Regions from separate parts of the Streptomyces sp. NPDC044044 genome, predicted to be linked through region 2. Evidence: riboswitches for the same ligand, from Rfam matches in the RefSeq annotation. Region 2 holds a riboswitch; each other region holds the start of a gene.
The links. Region 2 has a riboswitch for cyclic di-AMP ahead of AC07AG_RS26475 (LysM peptidoglycan-binding domain-containing protein). Riboswitches for the same ligand answer to the same signal wherever they lie in the genome.

Region 1: another riboswitch for cyclic di-AMP. It lies ahead of AC07AG_RS36540 (M23 family metallopeptidase); the one in region 2 lies ahead of AC07AG_RS26475 (LysM peptidoglycan-binding domain-containing protein).
Region 3: another riboswitch for cyclic di-AMP. It lies ahead of AC07AG_RS22025 (transglycosylase family protein); the one in region 2 lies ahead of AC07AG_RS26475 (LysM peptidoglycan-binding domain-containing protein).

Annotation. Positions count from the first base shown of each region.
Region 1 is NZ_JBWKFG010000011.1:125,003-130,300, forward strand. Features, by position in the region: gene AC07AG_RS36530 (M16 family metallopeptidase) at 1-258, shown strand, start outside; gene AC07AG_RS36535 (M16 family metallopeptidase) at 255-1,640, shown strand; cyclic di-AMP (ydaO/yuaA leader) riboswitch at 1,850-2,012, shown strand; gene AC07AG_RS36540 (M23 family metallopeptidase) at 2,026-2,826, shown strand; gene AC07AG_RS36545 (GntR family transcriptional regulator) at 3,042-3,764, shown strand; gene AC07AG_RS36550 (HPr family phosphocarrier protein) at 3,924-4,205, opposite strand; gene AC07AG_RS36555 (bifunctional acetate--CoA ligase family protein/GNAT family N-acetyltransferase) at 4,417-5,298, shown strand, end outside.
Region 2 is NZ_JBWKFG010000007.1:196,081-201,378, reverse strand. Features, by position in the region: gene AC07AG_RS26480 (ADP-ribosylation family protein) at 1-881, shown strand, start outside; gene AC07AG_RS26475 (LysM peptidoglycan-binding domain-containing protein) at 878-1,615, opposite strand; cyclic di-AMP (ydaO/yuaA leader) riboswitch at 1,618-1,782, opposite strand; gene AC07AG_RS26470 (DUF5670 family protein) at 2,496-2,666, shown strand; gene AC07AG_RS26465 (TetR/AcrR family transcriptional regulator) at 2,816-3,454, opposite strand; gene AC07AG_RS26460 (NAD(P)H-binding protein) at 3,563-4,255, shown strand; gene AC07AG_RS26455 (pyridoxamine 5'-phosphate oxidase family protein) at 4,252-4,653, shown strand; gene AC07AG_RS26450 (haloalkane dehalogenase) at 4,754-5,298, shown strand, end outside.
Region 3 is NZ_JBWKFG010000005.1:606,845-612,142, reverse strand. Features, by position in the region: gene AC07AG_RS22035 (FtsB family cell division protein) at 1-29, opposite strand, end outside; gene eno (phosphopyruvate hydratase) at 120-1,406, opposite strand; gene AC07AG_RS22025 (transglycosylase family protein) at 1,695-2,405, opposite strand; cyclic di-AMP (ydaO/yuaA leader) riboswitch at 2,409-2,600, opposite strand; gene AC07AG_RS22020 (transglycosylase family protein) at 2,782-3,774, opposite strand; gene AC07AG_RS22015 (cytochrome P450 family protein) at 3,911-5,287, opposite strand.

The DNA of each region.
Region 1 (5,298 bases), on a different contig from region 2:
CGCGAGTGGCTCGACCGGCTCTCCACGGTGGCAGGACGCGCGGACGAACTGTGCCGGTACGCCGTCCTGTTCGGTGACCCGCAGCTCGCCCTCACCGCCGTCGGGCGCGTGCTCGACGTCACCGCGGAAGAGGTCAAGGCGGCCGCAGCGGCCCGCCTGCGCCCCGACAACCGCGCGGTGCTCGTGTACGAGCCCATCGAGGCCACAGCCGGTGCCGAAGGCACCGACGAGGACGAGGAAGAGGAGGCGGCGAAGTGACCGAGGCCGCAACGATGCAGTTCCACCCGCAGCCCCAGGCGGGCACCGCACGGCCGTGGGCCTTCCCCGCGCCCGAGCGCGCCACCCTGGACAACGGCCTCACCGTGCTGCGCTGCCACCGCCCCGGCCAGCAGGTCGTCGCCGTGGAGATCCACCTGGAGGCGCCGCTCGACGCCGAGCCCGCGGGCCTCGACGGCGTCGCCACGATCATGGCGAGGGCCTTCAACGAAGGCACCGACAAGCACTCCGCCGAGGACTTCGCCGCCGAACTCGACCGCTGCGGCGCCAGCATGGACGCGCACGCCGACCACCCCGGCGTCCGCGTCTCCCTCGAAGTCCCGGTCTCCCGCCTCCCGAAGGCGCTCGGCCTGCTTTCCGACGCCCTGCGCGCCCCCGCGTTCGCGGACAGCGAGATCGAACGCCTCGTACGCAACCGCCTCGACGAGATCCCGCACGAGGCCGCCAACCCGGGGCGCCGCGCCGCCAAGGAGCTCTCCCGGCAGCTGTTCCCGGCCACCTCGCGCATGTCGCGTCCCCGCCAGGGCACCGAGGAGACGGTCACGGCCATCGACTCGGCGGCGGTGCGCATCTTCTACGAGAAGCATGTGCGTCCCGCCACGGCGACCGCCGTCGTCGTGGGCGACCTGACCGGCGTCGACCTGGACGCCGTCCTCGCCGACACCGTCGGCTCCTGGACGGGCGGCACCGCCGAGCCGCGCCCGGTGCCCCCGGTGACCGCCGACGACACCGGGCGTGTCGTCATCGTGGACCGCCCCGGCGCCGTCCAGACGCAGCTGCTCATCGGCCGCGTGGGACCGGACCGGCACGACCGCGTCTGGCCCGCGCAGGTGCTCGGCACGTACTGCCTGGGCGGCACCCTCACCTCGCGCCTGGACCGCGTCCTGCGCGAGGAGAAGGGATACACCTACGGAGTGCGGTCGTTCGCCCAGGTCCTGCGTTCCACCCCGGACGGCAGCGGCGCCGCGATGCTCGCCATCAGCGGCTCCGTGGACACGGAGTCCACGGGTCCGGCCCTCGACGACCTGTGGAAGGTCCTGCGCACCCTCGCCGCCGACGGCCTCACGGACGCCGAGCGCGATGTCGCCGTGCAGAACCTGGTGGGCGTGGCCCCGCTCAAGTACGAGATGGCGGCGTCCGTCGCGGCCACCCTCGCCGACCAGGTCGAGCAGCACCTGCCGGACGACTTCCAGGCGCAGCTCTACCGCCAGTTGGCCGCGACCGGCACCGTGGAGGCCACCGCCGCCGTGGTGAGCGCCTTCCCCGTGGACCGGCTGGTGACGGTGCTCGTCGGTGACGCCGCGCAGATCGAGGAGCCCGTCAGGGCGCTCGGCATCGGTGAAGTGAGTGTGGTCACGGGCTGAGCGCGGCCTGAGTGACAGTCAGGACATATCGGGACCCCAGTGGCCGAAATTGGCCCCTGGGGTCCTCATATGTCCGAATTGGTATGGAGGTTACGTGTCTGACCTGTGGCGTGCGCTACAAAAGTGTTGATCCGTTTGTCGATTGAAAGATGCCCCGCTTAGCGTTCGGTCCGGCTGTTCGTCATGCAGTACGCCGCACCCGCGGCACCGGACAGTCATCGCCGAGTCCCCGTACGGCGCGAGCCAGGGGAGCCGGGGACCCACATGTCCCCTTGGGGTGAATCGGGCACCTTGCCGCGAGGCGAGGGACTCGTAGGAGACCTTCCTGCTCCGAACCCGTCAGCTAACCCGGTAGGCGAGAAGGAAGGAAAGGATCAGCCGCTTCATGGCGTTCACCCGTGCCACCGGGAAGCACCGTCGCCCGAGCCGCCTCACGCGTACCACCGCGAACGTGGCGGGCGTCGCAGCCCTCACCACCACCGGTGTCATCGGAGGCCTGGCCGCTCCGGCGCTCGCCGCCGACGACGCGGCCCTTGAGCACACCGGCCTCACCCAGGCGATCTCCGTCGGCGACACGCTCGCCCAGAGCATCGACGCGCAGGCCGCTGCCCAGCAGCAGGCCGCCGACGACGCCGCAGCCGCCAAGAAGGCCGAAGAGGCCGCCAAGAAGAAGGCCGCGGAGGCCAAGCGCAAGGCGGAGGCCGAGGCGAAGGCCAAGGCCAAGAAGGAGCGCGAGGCCAAGGAGCGCGCCGCTCGCGAGGCCGAGCGCAAGCGCCTCAACAGCTACGTCTCCCCGATCACCGGCTCGTACGTCTCCACGGGCTACCAGACCGGTGGCGCCATGTGGTCCTCCGGCAGCCACACCGGCATCGACTTCCACGCCGCGTCCGGCACCTCGGTCCACGCGGTCGGCTCCGGCACCGTCGTCGAGGCCGGCTGGGGCGGCGCCTACGGCAACAACGTGGTCATCAAGATGAACGACGGCACGTACACCCAGTACGGCCACATGTCGTCCCTCGGTGTCACCGTCGGCCAGGCGGTCACTCCGGGCCAGCAGATAGGCCTCTCCGGCTCCACCGGCAACTCCAGCGGCCCGCACCTGCACTTCGAGGCCCGCACCGGCGAGGACTACGGCACGGACATCGACCCGATCGCCTACCTCCGCTCGCACGACGTCAACGTCTGATCCGGTCCGGACCCAGGCAGTCGCACGAAGCGCAACTGATTCACCGAAAGCCCCGGCTCGTCGAGAGCCGGGGCTTTCGCCGTTCCCGCCTCGCCTTTGGCCAAAAGTATCCATGGATTTCGGCCGACCGTCGGAAATTCAGCCGCTCTGCAATAGAGTCACTGAAAAGGCGTCGATCGACCGCGTTTCGCGGGGATTAAGGCGGAGGTCAGGTCATGCGCATTCCCGCGCACTCGGTGTGCACGGCCATCCGGGACGACATCGTCTCCGGTGTCTACGAACGGGGTGGCCGGCTCACCGAGGAACTGCTCGCCCGCCGCTATGGAGTCTCCCGCGTCCCCGTGCGCGAGGCCCTGCGCACCCTGGAGGCCGAGGGCTTCGTCGTCACACGCCGCCACGCGGGCGCGTGCGTCGCCGAGCCGACCGAACAGGAGGCGGCCGACCTCCTGGAGATCCGCACGCTCCTGGAGCCGCTGGGCGCCGCCCGCGCCGCGCAGCGCCGCACGGAGGCGCACCTGAAGGTCCTGCGCGGCCTCGTCAGGCTGGGCCAGGAGCGCTCCAGGCGCGGTCAGAGCGAGGATCTGCGTTCGCTGGGCGGCTGGTTCCACGAGACGCTCGCCCAGTCGTCCGGCAGTCCGGGCCTGACGGCGCTGCTCACCCAGCTCCGGCACAAGATCGCCTGGATGTACGTGGTCGAGACGTCGGTCGCTCCCGTGGAGGCCTGGGCGGAGCACGCCGCGATCGTCGACGCGGTGGCGCGCGGGGACGCGGAACGGGCCAGGTCGCTCACCGCGGCCCACACGGAGCGGGCGACGGCCGCGCACCGGCTGCGCCATCCCTCACGGGGTGATCGAGGTCGCGACCGCGACCGCGATCGCGATCGCGATCGTGTGAGGGATTCGCAACATGCCGTAAACACAGTGGGCCTCCGGCATTAACAGAGGCGCCGTATACAAAGAAGTGTTATTCGGCGGGGGATTATTCCTGCTGCCCGAATGCGGCGAGAGTCCTTGGTATTCGCTGAATGCAGAAGCAGAAACGCCGAAGGGCCCGCCCTAATTCGGGCGGGCCCTTCGGCGTATGAGTACCAGTCTTTACTAGACGGTCTCGGGGAGTTCCTCGAGGCCGTCCGCGACCAGCTTCGCCAGACGGTCGAGAGCGGCGTCCGCGCCCTCGGCGTCGGAGGCGAGGACGATCTCCTCGCCGCCCTGCGCGCCCAGGCCGAGCACGGCGAGCATGGAGCCGGCGTTCACGGGGTTGCCGTCAGCCTTGGCGATCGTCACGGGGACGCCGGCGGCGGTGGCCGCGCGGACGAAGATGGAGGCGGGTCGGGCGTGGAGGCCCTCGGCCCAGCCGACGTTGACGCGGCGCTCAGCCATGTGTTGCTGCCCTTCCAGGTGTTTCACACTTGTCTAGACCAGTGTCTCATGCCGTCGCGAGTGCTCCGCGGGACGTCGGTCCGCACCCGGTCGACGGTTGGTCCGTACTCCGTCGACCGTACGTCCTTGTGCCACGGGGCCTACGTCCCGGCCCTCGACGACTCCTAGCCTGCCCCGGCCGCGGCGCCCCCGCGACCCGTACTCTGGCCCCATGCAGACCCCGTCGGACCGGCACGCATACCCCTCCCACTGGGAAGCCGATGTCGTCCTGCGTGACGGAGGCACCGCCCGGATCAGGCCGATCACGGCCGAGGACGCGGACCGCCTGGTCAGTTTCTACGAGCAGGTCTCTGACGAGTCGAAGTACTACCGCTTCTTCGCGCCCTACCCCCGCCTGTCCGCCAAGGACGTGCACCGCTTCACCCATCACGACCAGGTGGACCGGGTGGGTCTGGCCGCCACCGTGGGCGGCGAGTTCATCGCCACCGTGCGCTTCGACCGCATCGACTCCCGCGGCATGTCCGCGAGCGCGCCCGCCGACGAGGCCGAGGTCGCCTTCCTCGTGCAGGACGCCCACCAGGGCAGAGGCGTCGCCTCCACGCTCCTCGAACACATCGCCGCGGTCGCCAGGGAGCGGGGCATCCGCCGCTTCGTCGCCGAGGTGCTGCCCGCCAACACCAAGATGATCAAGGTGTTCACGGATGCGGGCTACCAGCAGAAGCGCAGCTTCGAGGACGGCGTCGTACGCCTCGAATTCGATCTGGAGCCGACCGACCGCTCGCTCGCCGTGCAGCGCGCCCGCGAGCAGCGTGCCGAGGCGCGGTCGGTGCAGCGGCTGCTCACACCGGCGTCGGTCGCCGTGATCGGCGTCGGGCGCACGCCGGGCGGCGTGGGCCGCAGCGTCCTGCGCAATCTGCGCGAGGCGGGCTTCACGGGTCGGCTGTATGCGGTGAACAGCGCGTTCGACGAGGGGGCCGAGGTCGACGGGGTGCCCGCGTACCGCTCCGTGCGGGACATCGAAGAGACGGTCGAGCTCGCGGTCGTGACCGTGCCCGCCGAGCGGGTGCCGCAGGCCGTCGACGAGTGCGGTGAG
Region 2 (5,298 bases):
AGTTCCTGGGAGCTCTCGGCCCGGACGGAGAGCGGGCGCTCCGGGACCTGGACGTGAGCCCGGTCGGCATCCTGGACCTGTTCGCAGACCCTGGTCTGCGACCGCGGGACGGCATCGACGTCCGGGTGCACGGTCGCTACTACCGCGATCCGCCGGAGTTCCTGACCTTCCTGCACGGCGGCTCCGACGGTCTGCACCACGGCCTGTGGTTCGACGACGGCCGCACCTGCAGCGGTGTCGCCTCCTACTACAACAACGACGGCGGCGGCATCGACACGCGTTCCAAGACCCCGCTCGAAGCGGTGCGGGTGATCCTCGAACGCTGCTGGCGCGACCTCGACGACGACGTGCAGGACGACGAGGAGGGGTCGGCCCGGCGCTCGCGCCTGGGTCTGCTGCGCGATGCGCTGACCGCCGTCGAGACGGGTGAGCGCACCGAGACGGGCCTCGCCTACTCCAGGGCGTACGACATGGCCGTCCCGCCCGTGGACCCTGACCGGATCACCACGCTTGACGGCGCCGGCGCACTCGCGTCGGGCGATTCCGCGCTGGGCCGCCCTGCCCACAACGGGGCCGACGAGTACAAGTTCGCGACGTACATGTACGGCCTGTTCGACGAGGCCGAGGCCCTGGGGGAGTCCCTGGACGAGGCCCGCCGCCGCTGCTCGGCGGGCGACCCGACGGAGGCCCTTCTGCTGGGCCGCGACCTGCACTGGGCGTCCGCGGGTGACCCGGCGCGCGAGGCTCTGGCGAACGAACTCCTCGTGACGGCCTATCGCGCGCTGGGCCGTCCCAGGCTCGCGGAGATAGCGGACGCCCACCATCGGCACCGTTCCTTGCCGCAGGTGGACGTCCTGGAGACGAGCGGGGAGCAGGTCTAGTACGGACCGTTCACGTTGTCGATCGAGCCGTACCGGTCGGCCGCGTAGTTGCAGGCGGCGGTGATGTTGGCGACCGGGTCGAAGCTGTCCAGCGACGTCCCGGGCACGTGGTACGCGGAGAATGTGGGGGCGATGACCTGCAGGAGCCCCTTGGAGGGAGTTCCGGCGGCGGCGTTGGAGTCCCAGTTGTTCGTGGCCAGCGGGTTGCCGGAGGACTCGCGCATGACGTTGCGGTGGATTCCCTCGTAGGAGCCGGGGATGCCGCGCTCGGCCATGATGTCGAGCGACTCCTTGATCCAGCCGTCGAGGTTGTTGGCGTACGACTTCTTCGCCGGGGCGGCGGCGGGCTCAGCGGCGGGCGCGTTCGTGCGCTTGGAGCGGTCCGCCCGCTCGGTGGAGGCCTTGGAAGCGCCCTCCTTGTCGAGGGTGAGCCGGAGACCGGGGCGGATCAGCTTCGGGTCGTCGCCGAGGGCGCTGCGGTTGTCCTCGTACAGCTTCTTCCAGCTGCCGCTCACGGAGTGCTCTCGGGCGATCTTGGAGAGGGTGTCGCCCGCGACGACGACGTAGGTCTTCGGGGCCGCGGCGGGCTTGGCGGCGGTGTCCGCCTGCGCCGCTCCGGCGGTGGTCGCGCCGAGCACCGGGAGGACGAGCACGGCCCCGCCCGTGCCTGCGGCGGCGATACCTCTGGTGAGCGAGCTGGACTTGGGACGGCGGTGCTTTCCCTTTGCAGGCATGACGAATTCCTCTCCGTCGCCTACGAGGTGAGCTGTCGGGTTCGGACGGGAGATGTCCGGTCGCGCTGCAAAGGCGACTTCACCCCGAGCCGTTCCGGAATCCGGATCGGCGGCTTACCTGGGTCCCCCGCTCCTGCCGGGCGTATGTGAGTGGGTGGGAGTGATTCCGGACAGCGGCAGGATTCGGCGTTCCATCCGGATTGACGGTGACGTTAGGCGAGAAAGCCCGGACAGAACAAGGTCAGAATTCAAATAGAAATGTGCGAGGCCCGGCCGCCGACCACCGGAACCCCGTGTCCTCTTTGATCGAAAAGCCCAACTTTCTTTGCGTGGAACGGAAATGTGCTCAGCGGCTCCCGTGGGCGCGGCCTCCTGTGTGACCCGTTTCACTGAATGGGGAAGGGGGCGGAATGCGGTTCGACGGGGCATCGAGGTATGCCATTTAGTTGGACCTCGCCGCAATGCAGGGGGAAATCTGTATATGACTCTAATGATGCAAAGGAGTATCTTTTTGGCTCAAAAATGGACATACTGCGGATGTTGCTCGTCGTGCTAAAACGGGGCGTATCGCCATCAATGGCGGCTTGATCGCCGCACGTGGTGGGGGCTGACGGCGGTTCGTGGGCGGGTGATGAGGGTGATGATCGGCCGCTGCTCCCGCCGTCCCTTTCCGTTTGGCCGCATGCCGTTGGGGCGGACCCCGAGGAGGAGCCGCCCCAACGGCGCGTAATGGCACGGGTGTTAGTGCTTGCCGGACCGCTCGGCTGCCCGCCAGACATCATCACCGCGATCGGATCCCTTCAACCTGCGTGGGAAACAAGCTTCTTGTGTGTTTGCTCGGCAGGAATGGGAGCACATGGTCGTCTGGAGGTTGATAAAAATGGTTCCCCTGATTGTGGTACTTCTTCTGGCCCTGCTCCTCTTCGGTGCGGGATTCGCACTGAAGGCGTTGTGGTGGGTCGCGGTCATCCTGCTGGTCGTCTGGCTGCTCGGCTTCGTGATCAAGCCCGCTGCGAGCGGCGGCCGAAAGGGCCGCTGGTACCGATGGTGACGCGCACTTGACGCGCACCCGAATGCGCACCTGAATGCGACAACACAGAGCGGCGCGGCGCCACGGGCGGTGGCGTGCGTGCCTGAGGGGTGGGCCTGACCTGGGACGGTCAGGCCCACCCCTTCGTCGTTCTCCGGCCGCACCTCGCGCTACGCCGAAGACCGCGCCCCCGGTCGTCCGTTGGCCCTGGCCGCCACGGTGCGCGGCCTGGGGGTCAGGGCCGCGCGCAGAGCCGGTGCGAGGACGTGGCGGGTCTCGGACGGGGTGAGGGCGGCGGGGGTGGGGAGAGGGTTGAGGTAGCGGGTGTAGATCAGGCCGCCGAGGATCGTCGTCACGGCGGTGGCGCGTGCGGTCGCGTCCTGGCCGCCCAGAAATTCAACAAGCCGGGCCAGCAACTCGCGTTCCAGGTATTCACGGATCACCGCGGCGGCCTCGTCGCCCTGGGCGGTGAGCGCCAGGAAATCGGCGTCCTCCCACAGACCCGTCACCGCATCGATCAGACGCTCGGGAAGGGTGGTCGGGTCACCGCCGAGGACATGATCCACCGTCAGCGCATTGGCGCACTGGAACTGCATCACATCCGCGAACAGGCCCTTCTTCGAGCCGAAATGGTAGGCGATCAGCGCCGGATCGACTCCGGCGGCGCCTGCGACCGCGCGCAGAGTGGTGCGCCGGTAGCCGCGCTCCAAGAACAGCGCACGGGCGGCCAGGACGATCGACTCACGGGTCGGCGGATTGCCGCGGGGACGGCCTCGTGTGCGCGCTGGAGCAGGGGCTTCGTTATTCATCAGCGTTGAGCCTGCGCACACGGATCGGCACAGTCAAGGGCGTTCCGGGAGCCACACGTTCAGGGAACCACACGATCCGGCAACCACACGACGGGATGTCCCGACACCATGCGCATCGCAGTCTTCGGCGCCAACGGACCGACCGGCCGCCACCTCACCGACCAAGCCATCGCCGCCGGCCACGAGGTCGTCGCCGTGACCCGCCGCCCCGGCTCACTCGCCCCGCGAACAGCCCTCACCGTGGCCGTCGCAGATGCCACCGACCCGGCAGCCGTCGACGCCGCGATCGGCGGGACGGATGCCGTCCTTTCCGCGCTGGGCGCACGATTCAGCAAGGAGGCCGTCACCACGTACTCGGCGAGTGCCAGGGTCATCACCGAGGTCATGGCGGGTCACGGCATCAAGCGGCTGCTCGCCGTCAGCTCCAGCATCGCCGACCCGCACTGGCGCCCCACCGGCGCGCACTTCTTCAACCATGTGCTCGACCCGCTGGTGAACCGACGGCTCGGCCGCACCCTCCACGAGGACATGCGCCGTATGGAGGCCGTGATCCGGGAGACGGACCTCGACTGGACCCTCGTCCGGCCATCGGGCCTCTTCGAGCACTCCGTCGTCACGGACTACCACACAGCCGAGACCAGCGCCGACGGCGTCTTCACCGCCCGTGCCGACCTCGCCGCGAGCATGCTGCGCGAGCTGGCGGAGCGGGAGTACGTCCACCGGGCCATGGGCGTGATCACCACGGCCGTGAAGCCGAACATCGCCAAGCTGATCTGGAACGAAGGCGTGAAGAAGAAGTGAGCCGGGCCGCCGAACTCCCGGACACCGCAAGGGCGTTCCTCGCTCGCCCCCACACGGCCACCCTCACCACCCTGCGCCCCGACGGCACGCCGCACGTGACCCCTGTCCGCTTCACCTTCGACGCTGCCGCCGGCCTGGCTCGGGTGACCACGCGGGCAGGGGCCCGCAAAGCCCGCAACGTGACGGCGGGCGGCCCGATGTCACGTGTCGCGCTCTGCCAGGCGGACGGTTTCCGGTGGATCACCCTCGAAGGCCGGGCCGTAGTGACCGACGATCCCGTGCGCCTGGCCGAAGCGGTCCGCCGCTACACCGTCCGCTACCACGCGGCCCCGCCCGCCCCGCCGGACCTGGCCGTCATCGAGATCACCCTCGAACGCGCCCTGAGCCTCAACCTCTGACCCCCCACGTCTGACGCCCAGCCTCAGGCTCCCTGCGGCTGACTCCCTACCTCTGACTCCCCACCTCAGACTCCCCGCCTGAATGTGAAGTGACCCCGCGATGCCCACCCTCTCCGTCCTCGGATCCACCCTCCACTACCGGGAGTCCGGCGACCCCGACGGGCTGCCGTTCGTCTTCCTCCACGGCAACCCCACCTCCTCCCACCTCTGGCGGAACGTCCTGCCAGGTGTGGCCGCGCCCGGCCGCCGCCTCCTGGCTCCCGATCTCATCGGCATGGGCGAATCCGGCAAGCCCGACCTCGCCTACTCCTTCGACGATCACGCCCGCCATCTCGACGCCTGGTTCGACGCCCTCGGGCTTGCCGAGGCCGTTCTCGTCGGCCACGACTGGGGCGGAGCGCTCGCCTTCGACCGCGCCGCCCGCCTTCCGGATCGCGTCCGTGGCATCGCCTTCACCGAGGCGATCATCAAACCGCTGGTCGGCGATGAATTCCCCGCGGCCGGAAGGGAGTTGTTCACGCTTCTTCGCACTCCCGGCGTGGGCGAGGAGATGATCCTGGAGAATTCGCTGTTCATCGAGGGGCTGCCGGACACCTTCGCCACCCCGATCGACCCCGCGGACCTGGCGGTCTACCGCCGCCCCTT
Region 3 (5,298 bases), on a different contig from region 2:
GAGAACCGGTCCCGGTCCTTCACGGCCATGTCCCCGCCTCCCGTTCACACGCGCGTACGTCCCCGCACACGGTACGGGACCGAGTACGGGGACGTACGTAACTACAGCGTGGCTACGGCTCAGCCCTTGAAGCGCGGGAAGGCGCTGCGACCGGCGTAGACGGCCGCGTCGTCGAGGATCTCCTCGATGCGGAGCAGCTGGTTGTACTTGGCGACACGCTCGGAGCGGGCCGGGGCGCCGGTCTTGATCTGGCCGCAGTTGGTGGCGACGGCGAGGTCGGCGATGGTGACGTCCTCGGTCTCACCGGAGCGGTGCGACATCATGCACTTGAAGCCGCTGCGCTGGGCCATCTCGACCGCGTCGAGCGTCTCGGTCAGCGAACCGATCTGGTTGACCTTCACCAGAAGGGCGTTGGCCGACTTCTCCTCGATGCCACGGGCCAGGCGCTCCGGGTTGGTGACGAACAGGTCGTCACCCACGAGCTGGACCTTCTCGCCGAGCTTCTCGGTGATGACGTTCCAGCCGGCCCAGTCGTCCTCGAACAGCGGGTCCTCGATGGAGACGAGCGGGTACGAGGCGACGAGCTCCTCGTAGTACTCGGTCATCTCGGCGGCCGAGCGGGACTTGCCCTCGAACTCGTACTTGCCGTCCTTGTAGAACTCGGACGCGGCGACGTCGAGCGCGAGCGCGACCTGCTCGCCGGGGACGTAACCGGCCTGCTTGATGGCCTCGAGGATGAGGTCGAGCGCGGCGCGGTTGGAGTCCAGGTTCGGGGCGAAGCCGCCCTCGTCGCCCAGGCCGGTGGAGAGGCCCTTGTCCTTCAGGACCTTCTTCAGCGTGTGGTAGACCTCGGTGCCCCAGCGCAGGGCCTCGGAGAACGACTCGGCGCCGATCGGCGCGATCATGAACTCCTGGATGTCGACGTTCGAGTCGGCGTGCGACCCGCCGTTCAGGATGTTCATCATCGGAACGGGCAGCAGGTGCGCGTTCGGGCCGCCGAGGTAGCGGAAGAGCGGGAGGTCGGAGGCCTCCGACGCGGCGTGCGCGACGGCGAGCGAGACGCCGAGGATGGCGTTGGCGCCGAGCGAGCCCTTGTTGTCGGTGGCGTCGAGGTCGAACATCGCCTGGTCGATCAGGCGCTGCTCGGTCGCGTCGTACCCGACGAGCTCCGGGCCGATCTGCTCGATGACGGCGAGGACGGCCTTCTCCACGCCCTTGCCCTGGTAACGGTTGGGGTCACCGTCACGGAGTTCGATGGCCTCGAAAGCACCGGTGGAAGCACCGGACGGAACGGCGGCACGACCCGTGCTGCCGTCGTCGAGGCCGACCTCGACCTCGACCGTGGGGTTGCCTCGGGAGTCCAGGATTTCCCGGGCTACGACGACGTCGATGGACGGCACGAGCATCTCCTTCTGGGATGTGACGCGGGTACGCGGGGCGTTGGCCTCGCGGACACGAGCCTAACCGGCTCCCGGGCAACAGCCAGCCGAGCGACCGTCCTGTGGACAAACCGAGAGCAAAAAGTTTCCGAACGGAACAAAGCGGTGCGGACAAAAAGAACCCCGCCCCGGTGCGTACGGGGGATACGCGCACCGGGACGGGGTGGACCCGTGCCCCGAAGGGGCGCGGGGAACTGCGCGAGCAACGACGACGCGCCTGCAGAGAAGCAAGCCCCGCGAGGCGCCCCGCCAGAACTAGCTGAGGTGCAGCTGCTGGCCCGGGTAGATCATGTCGGCGTTGTCGATGATGTCGCCGTTGAGCTTGTACACCTTGTGCCAGCCGCCCTTGACGTCCTTCGCCTCGGCGATCTTGGAGAGGGTGTCACCCTTCTTGACCTTGTACTCGCCGTCGCCCTTCTTGACCGTCTTGCCGGTCGGGGTCTCGACGGTCTTCTTGGACTCGGTCTTCGGGGCCGGGGCCTCGGCCTTCGGAGCGGCCTGCTGCGGCTGCTCGGTCTGGGTGCTGGGCTGGCTCTTCGGCTGCTCCTGGGTCTGCTGCGGGGCGCTCTCCTGCGCACCGCCACCCTCGTTGGACGCACCCGAGAGGCCGACGCCGCAGCTCGGCCAGGCACCCTTGCCCTGGCCCGCGAGGACCTTCTCGCCTATCTCGATCTGCTGGGCCTTGGAGGCCTTGTCGGCGGTGGGCGCGTACTTCGTGCCGCCGTACGCGGCCCAGGTGGAGGACGAGAACTGCAGTCCGCCCGTGTAGCCGTTGCCGGTGTTGATGGACCAGTTGCCGCCGGACTCGCACTGGGCGACGGCGTCCCACTCGGAGTTGGTCGCGGCGGAGGCCGAGCCGGCCGCCATCAGCGGGGCGGCGACCGCTACACCGGTGACGCCGGCGAGCGTGGCGACACGGGTGGCCTTGGACGGGCGGCGGTGCTTGCCCTTGCTGGAAAACAGCATGAGTGATCCCCTCACCGACGCCTGCGAGGTGAGCTGTCGGGTTCGGGCCGATGAAGTTGCCCGGCCGCGCTTCCTGAGCGCGGCTTAACCCCTAGCCGTTCCCGTCCGTCTCTCCGCATCGCTCTCGCGATGCTGAACGGCCGGGCCCGGCGGAAACCTTGGTTCCCCCGCTCCTGCCTACGGCGCTTGCGCGACGACTGTTCCCGAACGGCCGTTGGCAGGACTCGGCGTACCGACCGGCGGGGCCCGCTGTGGCGAGCGGTCACGACCGTAGACATGCGATCGGCCGAAACTCAAAGACGATCAGGGCTTCTGAGACCCATCTCTCACTTGCGCCAATTGGGACATCAAGCGCAAAGCGACTCGCCAACTACCCCTACTTTTCGCCCAAATCGAGGCTCTGACCGGGAAGGATGAGATCGGGGTCGGAGCCGACCGACTTCTCGTTCTCCTCGTACAGCTCGGCCCACCCGCCCTTCACGTCGAGGTCGTCCGCGATGCCCCAGAGGCTGTCTCCGGACCGGACCGTGTACGTCCCGTCGGAGCCGTCCTTCTGACGCTCGTCGCCACGGGACGCGTGCCGGCCCGAACCCTCGCGAGCGGTGCCGTCGGAGGCCTTGTCGTCCGCGCTGCCGCCGCGGTGACGGCCTTCGCCCCCACCGGCCGGGGACGTGGGGGCGGGCGAAGCCTCGTCGTTCTGCCCGGACTTGCCCGAGTCGCCGGACTCATCCGTCTCACCCGACTTGCCCGGCTCACCCGACTCGTCGTGATTCTTGTCTCGCGCCTCGTCGTCGGCGCCGGGCTTCTCGGAAGGCTTCTCCGAGGGCTTGTCCGAAGACTTGGCGCTGTCCGAGGAGTCGGCCGACTCGCTCGGCGACGCACTCGACTCGCCCGACTCGCCCGACTCACCGTCACCGGGCTCGGTCGACTCCGACGGCTCGTCCGACGGCACCGTGGTGATCGGGGCGCCGGGGTCGACGTCGGCGGCGGCGCCGTCCTGGGTGAGACCGGCGATCGGCGCGCAGCTGGGCCAGGCGCTGGTCCCCTGGTCGTCGAGGACCTTCTCGGCGACGGAGATCTGCTGCGAACGGCTGGCCTGATCGGCGCTCGGCGCGAAGTCGAGGCCGCCGTAGTCCTCCCAGACCTGCTGCGAGAACTGGAGCCCTCCGTAGTAGCCGTTGCCGGCGTCCGCGCTCCAGGAGCCGCCGCTCTCGCACTCCGCGAGCTTGTCCCACGTGGCGGTGTCCGCCGCGCTCGCACTGGTGGCGCCGAGCAGCGGGATGGCGATGGCCGATCCTGCGACTCCTGCCGCGACGATCAGGGCCGGGGCCTGGCGGGGGCGTCGGTGACGACCATTGCCGGAGAGCATGCGGTTGCCTTTCGCGTGACTGGAGCGACGACTGCGACACGGGATGCCGAGTCGTCGGTGAACGTAGCGGCAGTCGAACGCTTGTCACAAGTCGATGCAGCGGAGATCACGTGAAAGTCACAGTCTTGACGGTCCGTCAGCTAAACGTCGTTTCCGGGGTCGAATCTTTGCTCTGCTGTGCGGGTGTGAACTCCACGGGCAGCGTGCGGAGTCCGCGCATGATGAGCCCGCCGCGCCATCTCAAATCACCAGGTTCCGCCGCGAGTCGCAGGTCAGGGAGGCGCCGCAGAAGAGTCGCGAGGGCGGCCTGCCCTTCGAGCCGGGCGAGCGGTGCGCCGAGACAGTAATGAATGCCATGGCCGTAGCCGAGGTGTTGGTTGTCGCGGCGGGAGAGGTCGAGCGTGTCCGGCCGGTCGAAGCGTTCGGGGTCACGATCGGCGGCGGCGAGGACGACGAGGACGGGGTCGCCTGCGGCGATCTCCTCGCCTCCGATGGTCAGCGGCTCGGTGGCGAACCGCCACGTGGCGAGTTCGACGGGACCGTCGAAGCGGAGGAGTTCCTCAAGGCCGGTCTCCAGGAGGCCGGTGTCGCCGTCCCTGAGGGAGTTCTGGAGCCGCTCACGCTGCTCGGGGTGGGTGAGGAGGGCGTAGGTGCCGTTGCCGATGAGATTGACGGTGGTCTCGAACCCGGCGAAGAGAAGGATGAAGGCCATCGCGGCGGCCTCGTTCTCGGTGAGGTGCTCGCCGTGGTCCGAGGCGCGGATGAGTCCGGAGATGAGGTCGTCTCCGGGTTCGAGGCGCTTGCGGTGGATCAGCTCGGCGAGGTAACCGCGCATCTTCTTCACGGACCGGGCGACCCCGCCCCTGGGCCCTCCGCCGTGGCGGATCATCATCCCCGCCCAGTCACGGAAGTCGTCCTGGTCCTCGCGGGGCACGCCGAGCAGGTCGCAGATCGCGTAGATGGGGAGCGGGAAGGCGAAGTCGTGGATGAGGTCGGCTTCCCCCTTCTCCGCGAACTGGTCGATGAGCCGGTCGGTCAACTCCTGCACGCGGGGCGCGAATTCGGCGATACGGCGGGGCGTGAAGGCCTTGGAGACGAGGCGGCGCAGGCGGGTGTGGTCCGGCGGGTCGATGTTGAGCAGGTGCGTCATCAGGTTCGCGCTGCGTTCGCCCGGGATGCCGGTCTTGCTCTTCGCGTGCGCGGGCTCGCCGTGATGGGCGGGGTTCTTGCTGAGCCGCTGGTCGGCGAGCGCCTGCTTGGCGTCGACGTACCGGGTGACCAGCCAGGCCTCCACGCCACTGGGCAGCCGGGTCTTGCGCACGGGGGCGTGCTCGCGGAGCCAGGCGTAGGCGGGGTAGGGGTCGGTGGCGAACTCCCACGAGAAGAGTTCTGGCCCCTGGGCCTCGGGCGGGGTGGCCCCTGCGGGGTCTGGCCCCTGGGCCTCGGGCGGGGTTGCCCCCGCGGGGCAGGCTGTGGGGGGTCCCTCTGCGGGGGTGGGCGGCTGGTCTTGCATGGGTTGACCGT